Regions from separate parts of the Pseudomonas sp. LBUM1651 genome, predicted to be linked through region 1. Evidence: predicted binding sites of a transcription regulator. Region 1 holds the regulator's gene; the other holds the start of a gene.
What was found. The regulator sigma-54, encoded in region 1, starts transcription at its own class of promoters, with help from an activator protein. The targets are predictions, from matches to a motif close to ANTGGCATNNANNTTGCTNT.
Positions count from the first base shown of each region.

Region 2: the regulator sigma-54 is predicted to act here: its motif matches at 3,535-3,554, upstream of flgB (flagellar basal body rod protein FlgB).

Region 1 covers NZ_CP166805.1:932,135-937,705, forward strand. Annotated here, with positions in the region: gene ACA066_RS04205 (HPr family phosphocarrier protein) at 1-246, opposite strand, end outside; gene rapZ (RNase adapter RapZ) at 262-1,119, opposite strand; gene ptsN (PTS IIA-like nitrogen regulatory protein PtsN) at 1,122-1,586, opposite strand; gene hpf (ribosome hibernation-promoting factor, HPF/YfiA family) at 1,599-1,907, opposite strand; gene ACA066_RS04225 (RNA polymerase factor sigma-54) at 1,982-3,475, opposite strand; gene lptB (LPS export ABC transporter ATP-binding protein) at 3,659-4,384, opposite strand; gene lptA (lipopolysaccharide transport periplasmic protein LptA) at 4,384-4,932, opposite strand; gene lptC (LPS export ABC transporter periplasmic protein LptC) at 4,919-5,491, opposite strand; gene ACA066_RS04245 (KdsC family phosphatase) at 5,499-5,571, opposite strand, start outside.
Region 2 covers NZ_CP166805.1:1,499,276-1,504,846, reverse strand. Annotated here, with positions in the region: gene ACA066_RS06990 (ribonucleoside-diphosphate reductase subunit alpha) at 1-244, shown strand, start outside; gene flgE (flagellar hook protein FlgE) at 546-1,868, opposite strand; gene flgD (flagellar hook assembly protein FlgD) at 1,900-2,622, opposite strand; gene flgC (flagellar basal body rod protein FlgC) at 2,638-3,081, opposite strand; gene flgB (flagellar basal body rod protein FlgB) at 3,085-3,492, opposite strand; gene cheR (protein-glutamate O-methyltransferase CheR) at 3,851-4,678, opposite strand; gene ACA066_RS06960 (chemotaxis protein CheV) at 4,725-5,571, opposite strand, start outside.

The sequences.
Region 1 (5,571 bases):
CAAGTCTGTCAGTGCATCTAGTGCTTTCTGCTCGTCTTCGCCTTCGGTACTGATATAGATTTTTGTGCCCTTGCCCGCAGCGAGCATCATCATTGCCATGATGCTTTTGCCGTCGACCGTGGATTCCGGCGTCCGTCCTACTCTGATCGTGCAGTCTTTGAACTCGCCGGCGACTCCAACGAATTTCGCAGAAGCGCGGGCATGCAGGCCCAGTTTGTTGATGATTTCGATTTCCAGAGCAGGCATCGCGATGTGAATCCTTTAGCTGAGGTCGCGGTGGCGGACCTGGACGTTCTTCAGGGATTTTTGCAGGACCTGGCCCAGACGTTCGGTCAGGTAGACGGAGCGGTGATGCCCGCCGGTGCAGCCAATGGCAATGGTGACATAAGCACGGTTGCTGGCGGCAAAGCGGGGCAGCCATTTGAGCAGGTACGTGGAGATGTCCTGGAACATCTCCTCGACGTCCGGCTGGGCCGCGAGGTACTCGGCAACCGGTTGATCAAGCCCGGACTGATCGCGTAGCTCCGGCTTCCAATAGGGGTTCGGCAGGCAGCGCACGTCGAACACCAGATCGGCATCCACTGGCATGCCCCGCTTGAATCCGAAAGACTCCACCAAAAAAGCAGTGCCGGGTTCCGGCTGGTTCAGCAGGCGCAACTTGATGGTATCGCGCAGCTGATACAGGTTCAGGTTGGTGGTATTGACCTTGAGATCGGCGAGGTCGGCAATCGGCCCGAGCAGGTTGGTTTCATCGTTGATCGCCTCGGCCAGCGAGCGATTGGCGCTGCTTAGCGGGTGACGACGGCGGGTTTCCGAAAAGCGCTTGAGCAAGGTTTCTTCGTCGGCATCCAGGTACAGGACATCGCACTGGATATGTCGGCTGCGGACTTCTGCGAGCAGTTCCGGAAAACGGGTCAGGTGACTCGGCAAGTTGCGTGCGTCGATGGAGACGGCAACCAGCGGCTGCGCAAGCTCAGTATGAATCAACGCACGTTCAGCCAGTTCCGGCAGCAACCCGGCGGGCAGGTTGTCGATACAGTAATAGCCGTTGTCCTCGAGAACATCGAGTGCGGTGCTTTTACCTGAGCCGGAACGGCCACTGACGATGATCAAACGCATGATTAGTGCCCGTTTTGCTCGTCCAGGACAACCTGATACAAGGCTTCATTGCTCGCGGCGCTGCGCAGGCGATCACGGACTTCCTTGCGATCAAGCATGCTGGCGATCTGGCGGAGCAATTCAAGGTGCGCATCGGTAGCCGCTTCCGGGACCAGCAGAACGAACAGCAGGTCAACCGGGGCGCCGTCGATGGCGTCAAAATCGATGGGAGCGTCCAGGTGCATTAAAGCACTGATGGGCGAGGTGCAACCTTTCAGCCGACAGTGGGGGATAGCGATGCCGTTACCAAAACCGGTCGAGCCAAGTTTTTCACGGGCAATCAAAGCCTCGAAGACATCTTGCATCTCCAGGGCCGGCACTTCGCGGGCGATCAGATTGGCAATTTGCTCGAGGGCTTTCTTTTTGCTGCCGCCCGGCACGTTCACGAGGGAACGGCCGGGGGTCAGGATGCTTTCAAGTCGGATCATGGGTTGGGAGTGTTAACGACCGGTCGCGCCCTGGAGGAGGCTTTGGGTCTTTTCCTTATGCTTTTTGAGTTGTTTATCCAGCTTGTCGGTCAGCGCGTCGATCGCCGCGTACATGTCGGTATGTTCCGCGTTTGCGACCACTTCATTGCCGGGAATATGCAGCGTGGCTTCGATTTTCTGCTTCAGCTTCTCGACCGTCATCGTGACTTGCACGTTGGTGATCTTGTCGAAATGCCGCTCTAATCGTTCGAGTTTTTCGCCGATGTAGGTGCGAAGCGGTTCGGTCACTTCCAGTTGGTGTCCACTGATGTTGACTTGCATACAGCTTCTCCTTCGTTGCCAGTGCATAAAGCGGTAGATCAGATGATCTACCACTGGAACGCTGTGGCGTGGCTCTACATCAACCGCTTGCGTTCGCTCGAAGGCGCGATCCCGAGGGATTCGCGGTACTTGGCGACGGTGCGGCGAGCCACCTGAATGCCTTGTGCCTCCAGTAAACCAGCGATCTTGCTGTCACTCAACGGCTTTTTCTGATTTTCCGCCGCAACCAGTTTTTTGATGATCGCGCGGATCGCCGTGGACGAGCATTCGCCGCCTTCGGAGGTGCTGACGTGGCTGGAGAAAAAGTATTTCAGCTCATATATACCCCGAGGGGTATGCATGAATTTTTGCGTGGTCACCCGGGAAATCGTCGATTCGTGCATGCCCACCGCTTCGGCGATGTCATGCAGCACCAACGGTTTCATCGCTTCGTCGCCGTATTCCAGAAAACCGCGTTGATGCTCGACGATCTGGGTGGCAACTTTCATCAGGGTTTCATTACGGCTCTGCAGGCTCTTGATGAACCAGCGGGCCTCTTGCAACTGATTGCGCATGAAGGTGTTGTCGGCACTGGTGTCGGCGCGGCGCACGAAACCGGCGTATTGGGCGTTGACCCGCAGCCGCGGTACCGATTCCTGATTAAGCTCCACCAGCCAGCGCTCGTTGTCCTTGCGCACGATCACGTCGGGAACGACGTATTCGGCTTCACTGGACTCGATCTGCGAGCCAGGGCGTGGGTTGAGGCTCTGTACCAGTTCGATGACCTGGCGCAGTTCATCTTCCTTGAGCTTCATGCGGCGCATCAGCTGGCTGTAGTCGCGGCTGCCGAGCAAGTCGATGTAGTCGGTGACCAGGCGCTTGGCCTCGGCCAGCCAAGGCGTCTTGGCGGGCAACTGGCGCAATTGCAGCAGCAGGCATTCACCGAGGTTGCGGGCGCCGATGCCGGCCGGTTCGAATTGCTGGATGCGATGCAGGACGGCTTCGATCTCGTCCAGTTCGATGTCGAGTTCCGGATCGAAGGCTTCGAGGATCTCCTCGAGGGTTTCGTCCAGGTAGCCCTGATTGTTGATGCAATCGATCAGGGTCACGGCGATCAGACGATCAGTGTCGGACATCGGCGCCAGGTTCAGTTGCCACAACAGATGGCTTTGCAGGCTTTCACCGGCCGATGTGCGGGTGGTGAAATCCCACTCGTCATCATCGTTGCTCGGCAGGCTGCTGGCGCTGGTTTGGTAGACGTCTTCCCATGCGGTGTCGACGGGCAGTTCGTTGGGAATGCGCTCGTTCCAGTCGCCCTCATCGAGGTTGTCCACCGTTGGGGCGGTTTCCTGGTAGGAGGGTTCTGAGACGTCGGCGTTGGGTTGCTGCTCGGCTTTGTCGGCCAAGGGGTCGGCGTTATCGAAGTCGTCGCCTTCTTCCTGGCGTTCGAGCATCGGATTGGACTCCAGGGCCTCCTGGATTTCCTGTTGCAGGTCCAGGGTCGACAATTGGAGCAGGCGGATGGCCTGTTGCAGCTGCGGTGTCATCGTCAGCTGCTGGCCCATTCTCAAGACTAGCGATGGTTTCATGGCAGGGGCTTAACACCTTATTCGCCGGCGCACATGCGCCATCCACTACAGGGCGCCGGAGCGCCAAACATAAGCAAATTATATGCCTGAAACTGCAACGTTTGCCTAGAGCGCTGTAACAATAAAAAACTGTTGATTTTTTATCGAGACAAGCGCTCGGCGACTAGCCAGACACCTCAGCGCTTACAGGCGGAACTCATGGCCCAGATAGACTTCTTTCACGAGGTCGTTGGCCAGGATGGTGGCCGAATCACCTTCGGCGATCAGTTGACCATCGTTGACGATGTAGGCGGTTTCGCAGATATCCAGGGTTTCACGGACGTTGTGGTCAGTGATCAGTACGCCAATGCCCTTGGCCTTGAGGTGGTAGATGATCTGCTTGATGTCGCCCACCGAAATCGGGTCCACGCCGGCGAAGGGTTCGTCGAGGAGGATGAATTTCGGACTGGTTGCCAGTGCCCGGGCGATTTCCACGCGGCGGCGTTCACCACCGGACAAGCTCATGCCGAGATTGTCGCGGATGTGGCTGATGTGGAATTCCTGCAGCAGGCTTTCCAGCTCTTTGCGACGATCGGCCTTGTCGAGTTCCTTGCGGGTCTCGAGGATGGCCATGATGTTGTCGGCGACCGAGAGTTTGCGAAAGATCGATGCTTCTTGCGGAAGATAGCCGATACCGGCCTTCGCGCGACCGTGCATCGGCTGGTGGCTGACGTCCAGATCGTCGATCAGGACGCGGCCCTGATCGGCCTGGACCAGGCCGACGATCATGTAGAAGCAGGTGGTCTTGCCGGCGCCGTTAGGGCCAAGCAGGCCGACGATCTGACCGCTGTCGATGGACAGGCTGACGTCGCGCACGACCTGACGGCTCTTGTAGCTCTTGGCCAGATGCTGAGCTTTCAGAGTTGCCATTACGGGGCCTTTTGCTCGTCGGTTTTCTTTTTCGGCTGGATCACCATGTCGATGCGCGGGCGCGACTCGGTCACGTTGGCGCCTGTGGCACGGCCGGCGCTGGCGAGCTTTTTGTTGGTGTCGTAGACGATTTTCTCGCCTTGGGTAACGTTGCCGTCCTTGTCGATGACTTTGGCGCGATCGATCAATACGACGCGGTCTTGCGAGGCGTGGTACTGGATGGTGACGCCGTAGCCCTGAACCGGCTTGGTGTCGCCAGCGGTCTGCAGCTGCTCGAAGTAGGCCAGGTTGCCCACCGAAGTCACCACGTCAATGTCACCGGCCGCGGTGCGGGTGATGGTGACCTTGTTGCCGGTAACCTTCATCGAGCCCTGGGTAATGATCACGTCGCCGGTGTAGGTGGCAACGCCGTTCTTGTCGTCCAGTTGGGCATCGTCGGCCTGAATGCGGATAGGCTGCTGTTGATCGTTCGGCAGAGCCCAGGCGCTCACGCTTCCCAGTGCTGCGCCCAGACCGAGCAAAATAGGGAGAGTTTTAACGAGCCTCATACTGTCCTCTTACGTTCGATAGCAGGTGTATCCTGCTTTCTTTCAAATACGCTTTCATTCCCTTGCCAGTCGAGACACCACCAGCGCCGTCGATTCTAACGGGTTGATCGGTCTGCGCATATTGCTGCTGCGGGAACACTGTCATGCGGGTGGTGGTAATCAGGGTCTTGCGGTTTTTCTCGTCGAAACGCGTGATGCGCACCGAGTCGATCAGTTCGACCTGGGTGCCGTCCGGATTGACTTCGCCATGTTCGCTCTGGACGTGCCAGGGGAATTGGGTGCCGCGGAACAGGTTCAGGTCCGGATTGGTCAACAACGTCACTTCGGTCGCCTTCAGGTGTTCAACCTTGTCGGACGTCATTTCGTACTGCAGTTTGCCGTCCGGCAGGTACTGCACGCTGTGGGCGTTGAGTGCGTAATAGTCGATCGCGCTTTCATCGACCGTAGCCACTGGCTTGTCGAGGAAGCGTTCCGGGCTGATGTTCCAGTAACCGACCGCCGCAAAAATCGCTGCGATGCAACCGAACACCAGGATGTTGCGAAATTTCTTGCTCAGCATAGTTGGCTCACAGGTACGCAGCGTTGGCCGCATCGAGGCGGCCCTGGGCGCGCAGGATCAATTCGCAGAATTCGCGGGCG
Region 2 (5,571 bases), 570 kb from region 1:
CTCGGGCAAGAAGCTGGACGTGACCTACCGCATGGCCTGGTACCGTGGCCTGAAAACCACTTACTACCTCCGTGCCCTGGCCGCGACCAGCACCGAGAAGTCGACCATCAACACTGGCAAGCTGAACGCTGTTTCCAGCGGCGGCAACCACGGTGAAGATTCGGTCCTGGCAGCGCCAGCCGGCCCTGCTCCAGTGCCGAAGGCTTGCGCCATCGACGAGCCGGATTGCGAAGCTTGCCAATAAGCTGAGCCGGTAGGCGCCGCGAGGCGCTTACTCGACAACCCCTGATCAGTCCTCTGGATTGGTCGGGGGTTTTCTTTTGCCCATGGAAATGTGGTGGCCCATCTGACGCCATCGCGGGCAAGCCTTGCTCCTACAGGATCGCGCTGATCATCTGGACGACGCATAGCCTGTAGGAGCAAGGCTTGCCCGCGAAGAGGCCCTCCCCGACAACACAAAATCCTGCCCTCCCGATAAAAATCCCGCTCACAAAAAAGCCCCTCTTCCGAGGGGCTCCTTGTGAAGCGCTATCAGCCAACCAACATCAGGTCATCTGAATGATGGTCTGCATGATGGTGCTTTGAGTCGAGATGGTCTTGGCGTTCGCCTGGTAGTTGCTCTGCGCCTTGATCAGGTCGACCAGTTCGCTGGTCAGGTTGACGTTGGACTCTTCCAGCGAGTTGGACTGGATAGAACCCAGGGTGCCGGTTTCCGGCGCATCGTAGCCTGGGATACCCGACGCGTAGGTTTCTTTCCAGCTGGTGCCGCCTACGGGCTGCAGACCTTGTTCGTTGGTGAAGCTGGCGAGCGAGATCTGGCCGATTGGCTTGGTCTGGTTGTTGCTGAAGTTGGCCAGCAACACACCGCTGCCATCGATGGTCAGGTTGGTGATCTGGCCAGTGGCATAACCGTTCTGCGCAGGAATCGAACGCGCGGTGTCGGCGTTGAACTGCGTGGTGTTGGCCATGGAGATGGTCACGCCTGCCGGGTCGGCGGCGGCACCGTTGGCTGCCCATACGCCGTTGGTTACTTTGCCCGGAATCCAGCCCGTGATTTGCAGGTCAGGGCTGACGACCACTGGGGGGCCCGGAGTGGTGACGGAAAGCAGCTTGCCTGAAGTATTGAACACCATGGTCGAAGCGACCGGTGGGTTCGCCGGAATTGCGGTAGGACTAGGGTCGGTGCCATTCGGGTTGCGACCATCGATCAGGGTGTAGGTTTGCCAAGTGTTCGGGCCAGTCTTGACCATGTATTGATCCATGGTGTGCTGGTTACCCTGAGTGTCGAAAATCGGGGTACTGAACTGCTTGGTGAAGGATGCCGGCTTGGTCGGGTCGAACGGATTGGCAACAACGTTGATCGTGTCAGCCGTGGAGTTCAGGTTGATCGTCGACGAAACGGTGGTGGTGGTCTTCGGCGCCAGGTTCGACGTGTCAATGCGCAGGTCAGTCAGAATGCCATTGACGATCTTGCCATTGGCATCCACACCGTAGCCTTGCAGACGCGCAGTGCCGTCGGTGTTGGTGACATAACCGTCCTTGTCGACCTTGAACGTACCGGCACGGGTGTAGGACATCGAACCGTTGTTGTTCAGCACGAAGAAGCCGGAGCCGTTGATGCCCATGTCGAGCACGTTGCCGGTGTTGTTGATGTCGCCCTGGGTGAACTGCTGGGAAACGTTGGCCAGGCGCACACCGTTACCGACGGTTTTGCTGCCGGAACCCAGCTTGGTGGCCGAGTAAACGTCTTCGAATTCTGCACGGGACGATTTGAAACCGGTGGTCGCGACGTTGGCGATGTTGTTGCCGGTCACGTCCAGTTGTTTGTTGGCTGCATAGAGACCGCTAAGGCCGATATTGAAAGACATATTCCACTCCTTTGTGCCGTGTTAGTCGGCTCTACATACCAATGGTTTGTACTTTGGACAGGGCGACGCTGCCCAGGCCGGCCAGGTTGAGCATCAACTCACCGCCGGTCTGGCTGATGGTCACGCTGTTGACGGTTGCCGGCAGGTAAGTGACCAATGAGGTCGCTTTGCTGTCGTAGGTCGCGGTAGCGCCGAAGGTATACGTACCGGCCTTGGCCACTTCGCCAGCATCGTTCTTGCCGTCCCAGATGAAACTGGTGGTGCCGGCATTCTGGCTGCCCAGGTCGATGGTGCGGATGACCTTGCCGTCGGCGTCGGTGATCTTGAGCGTGACCGGGTCTGCCGATGCCGGTACCGCGATGGTCCCGTTGAAGCTCTTGGCGGTATCGACCACGGCCTTGTCGCCCGGCGCGATGACCGAACGCCCCACCAGCGACGAAGCCTGCAACGCCTGGGATGAGTTGTAGTTGCTGGCCAGGCCACTCACGGTGGTGTTGAGCGTGGTGATGCCTTCCAGGCTGCTGAACTGCGCCAACTGGGCGACGAACTCGCCGTTGTCCTGCGGCTCCAGCGGGTTCTGGTTCTTCAGTTGTGTCACCAGCAACTGCATGAACGCGTCCTTGCCCAGCGCATTTTTGCCGGTGGCGCTGTTCGTTGCGGACGCCAGGCCGTCGGCACTGGTGTTGGTTTTGATCGAAGAGTTGGCCAGGATGTCGTTGAGGCTAAGGCCGCTGGTGGTATCGGTAACACTCATCTGAGTCGCCCCTTATCACTGACCGAGGGTCAGGACTTTCTGCATCATGGTTTTGGCGGTGTTCATCATTTCGGCGTTGGTCTGGAACGAGCGACTCGCGGAAATCATGTCGGCCATTTCTTCCACCACGTTCACATTCGGGTAGTAGACGTAGCCCTTGGCATCGGCCGCCGGATGGTTCGGTTCGTAGCGGGCTTCCAGGTTGCTCTGGTCTTCGACCACGCCCAGCACTTGCACGCCCTGGCCTGCGGCGTCCTGGTTCTGGAACAGCGAATCGCTGCCGCCGCTCTGGCCGCCCTGGAACATGGTGGCGAACACCGGATGACGGGCGCGGTAGGTCTGGTCGATGCTCGACGAGACGGTTTCGGCGTTGGCGATGTTCGAGGCCACGGTGTTCAAGCGCGTGGTTTGCGCACTCATGCCGCTACCGGCAATGTTGAAAACACTGGATAGAGACATGACTTACTCTCCGCGCAGGGCTGAGATCAGCCCTTTGAATTTGCTGTTGAGCAGGGTGAAGCTGGCCTGGAAGTTGACCGCGTTTTCCGCGTAGTTCGACTGTTCCAGCTGAGCGTCCACGGTGTTCTGGTCGATCGACGGTTGCATCGGCGTGCGATACAGCAGCGACTCGTCGCCATTGCCCAGGCCTTCGGCTTCGATATGACGGTTGTTGGTCATGTTCAAGGCAAAGGTGCCGTTCTTGGTTTTCTCGCTCTGCTCGGCGAGCACTTTCGAGAAGTCCAGATCCCGAGCCTTGTAGTTCGGGGTGTCGGCGTTGGCGATGTTGTTGGCCAGGACTTCGGCACGCTGAGCGCGGAAGCCCAGGGCTTGTTCGTGGATACCGAGCGCTTTATCGAAGCTGATGCTCATGTCGGGAAACCTTCGGGTGACCTGATTTTTCGTACGATGAACATAGCAAGCGGCGTGCCAATTCAGACAACCCCATAAACCGGGGCTTTGCGGGCAGGGGCAATGCGGCAATGCCAGAAAAGCGGCAACGGGTTTCCGCCGTCTGCCGCTTTTCTGCCGCTTTCTACGAGCGACATCGACCCCTTGTAGGAGCGAGGCTTGCCCGCGAAGGCGATGTGTCAGTTAGCCATAATGTGTCTGAGACACCGCCTTCGCGGGCAAGCCTCGCTCCTACCGGTAATGCGGCGGGATGAGAAATCATCAGGCATAAAAAAACGGGAGCCCCTGAGGACTCCCGTTTTTCGATACCGCCAACCCATCACTTCGCCTGGTAGATAATCCCCGGGCTGCACTGGACCATCTGGTAATGATCCGGCAAACCGTTCAGCGCTTCCGATGCGCCAAGGAACAGATAACCGCCCGGCTTCAGCGTGCTGTGGATGCGCAACAGAATGTCTTTCTTCACCTCGGCGGAGAAGTAGATCAGTACGTTGCGGCAGAACACGATGTCGAACTTGCCGAGGCTCGCGTAGCTGTCCAGCAGGTTGAACGAGCGAAACTCCACCCGGCTCTTGATCGGCGCCTTGATTGCCCAGCGCCCCGGCCCCTTCGGGTCGAAGTAACGCTGCAGGCGCTCGGGCGACAGACCGCGGCCGATGGCCAGGCTGTCGTACTCGCCGGTCTTGCAGTTGGTCAGCATGGTGCCGGACAAATCAGTGGCGACGATCTGCACGCCCATCTTCAACTGACCCATGTTGACCCGCTCGAACTCGTCGATGGACATCGACAGCGAATACGGTTCCTGCCCCGACGAACACGCTGCCGACCAGATCCGCAGACGCTGGCCGGGAGCTGCCTTGATTGCTTCGGGCAGTACCTTGTTCTTCAAGACTTCAAACGGATAGGTGTCACGAAACCACAGGGTTTCGTTGGTCGTCATGGCATCGACCACCAGCTCGCGCAAACCACTGCGCGGCTGAGTCTGGATGCGCTGGACCAGCTCACCCAGGGACTTGATGCCTTGCTGTTCCATCAGTTTGTTGAGACGGCTCGAGACCAGGTACTGCTTGTTTTCACCGAGCAAAATGCCACAGGCTTTTTCCAGGAAGACCCGGAACTGTTCGAAATCCAAATTACCCGTAGACAATGATGCCGCCTCTTAAATCGTGTTGATCACCAGGGGCAGAAGGCCCCTAGCTGATGTCTGCTGCTTTGATCCGGTCGACTACCCGGGATGCCAGGTCATCAGGACGGAATTTGGCCAGGAAGTCATCGGCACCGACTTTCTTGACCATCGCCTGATTGAACACACCCGACAACGAAGTATGCAGGATGATATGAAGCTTTTGCATGCGAGGGTCGTTGCGGATCTCGGCCGTCAGGGTGTACCCGTCCATTTCCGGCATCTCGATGTCGGAAATCATCATCAGGAACTCTTCTTCCGGCTTCTTGCCCTCGTCGACCAGCTTGCGCAGGTAATCCAGCGCTTGCCGTCCGTCGTTCAACGCCACCACTTCGACACCGACCGTCTGCAGGCAACGCGTGACCTGCTTGCGCGCCACCGACGAGTCATCGACCGTCAGCACCCGCAGCGACAGCGCCTTGTGCTGGGTCTCGACATCGACCACACCGACGGAAATCGCTTCCGGTGTCGGCGCCACTTCTGCCAGGACCTTCTCGACGTCGATGATTTCGACTAACTGATTGTCGACCCGAGTCACAGCCGTTAGGTAATGATCGCGCCCGGTGCCCTTGGGAGGCGGATGGATCTCCTCCCAGTTCATGTTGACGATGCGCTCCACCGAGCGCACCAGGAAACCCTGGGTCTTGGTGTTGTACTCCGTAATGATCACGAAGGGATTGCTTTGATCTTTCAGCGCCCCGGAACCGGTCGCCATTGCCAGATCAAGGATCGGAATGGTCGCCCCCCGGATATTTGCCACACCGCACACGACAGGACTGGACTTGGGCATCAGGGTCAGCTTGGGGCATTGCAGCACCTCACGAACCTTGAACACGTTGATCCCATACAGCTGCTGG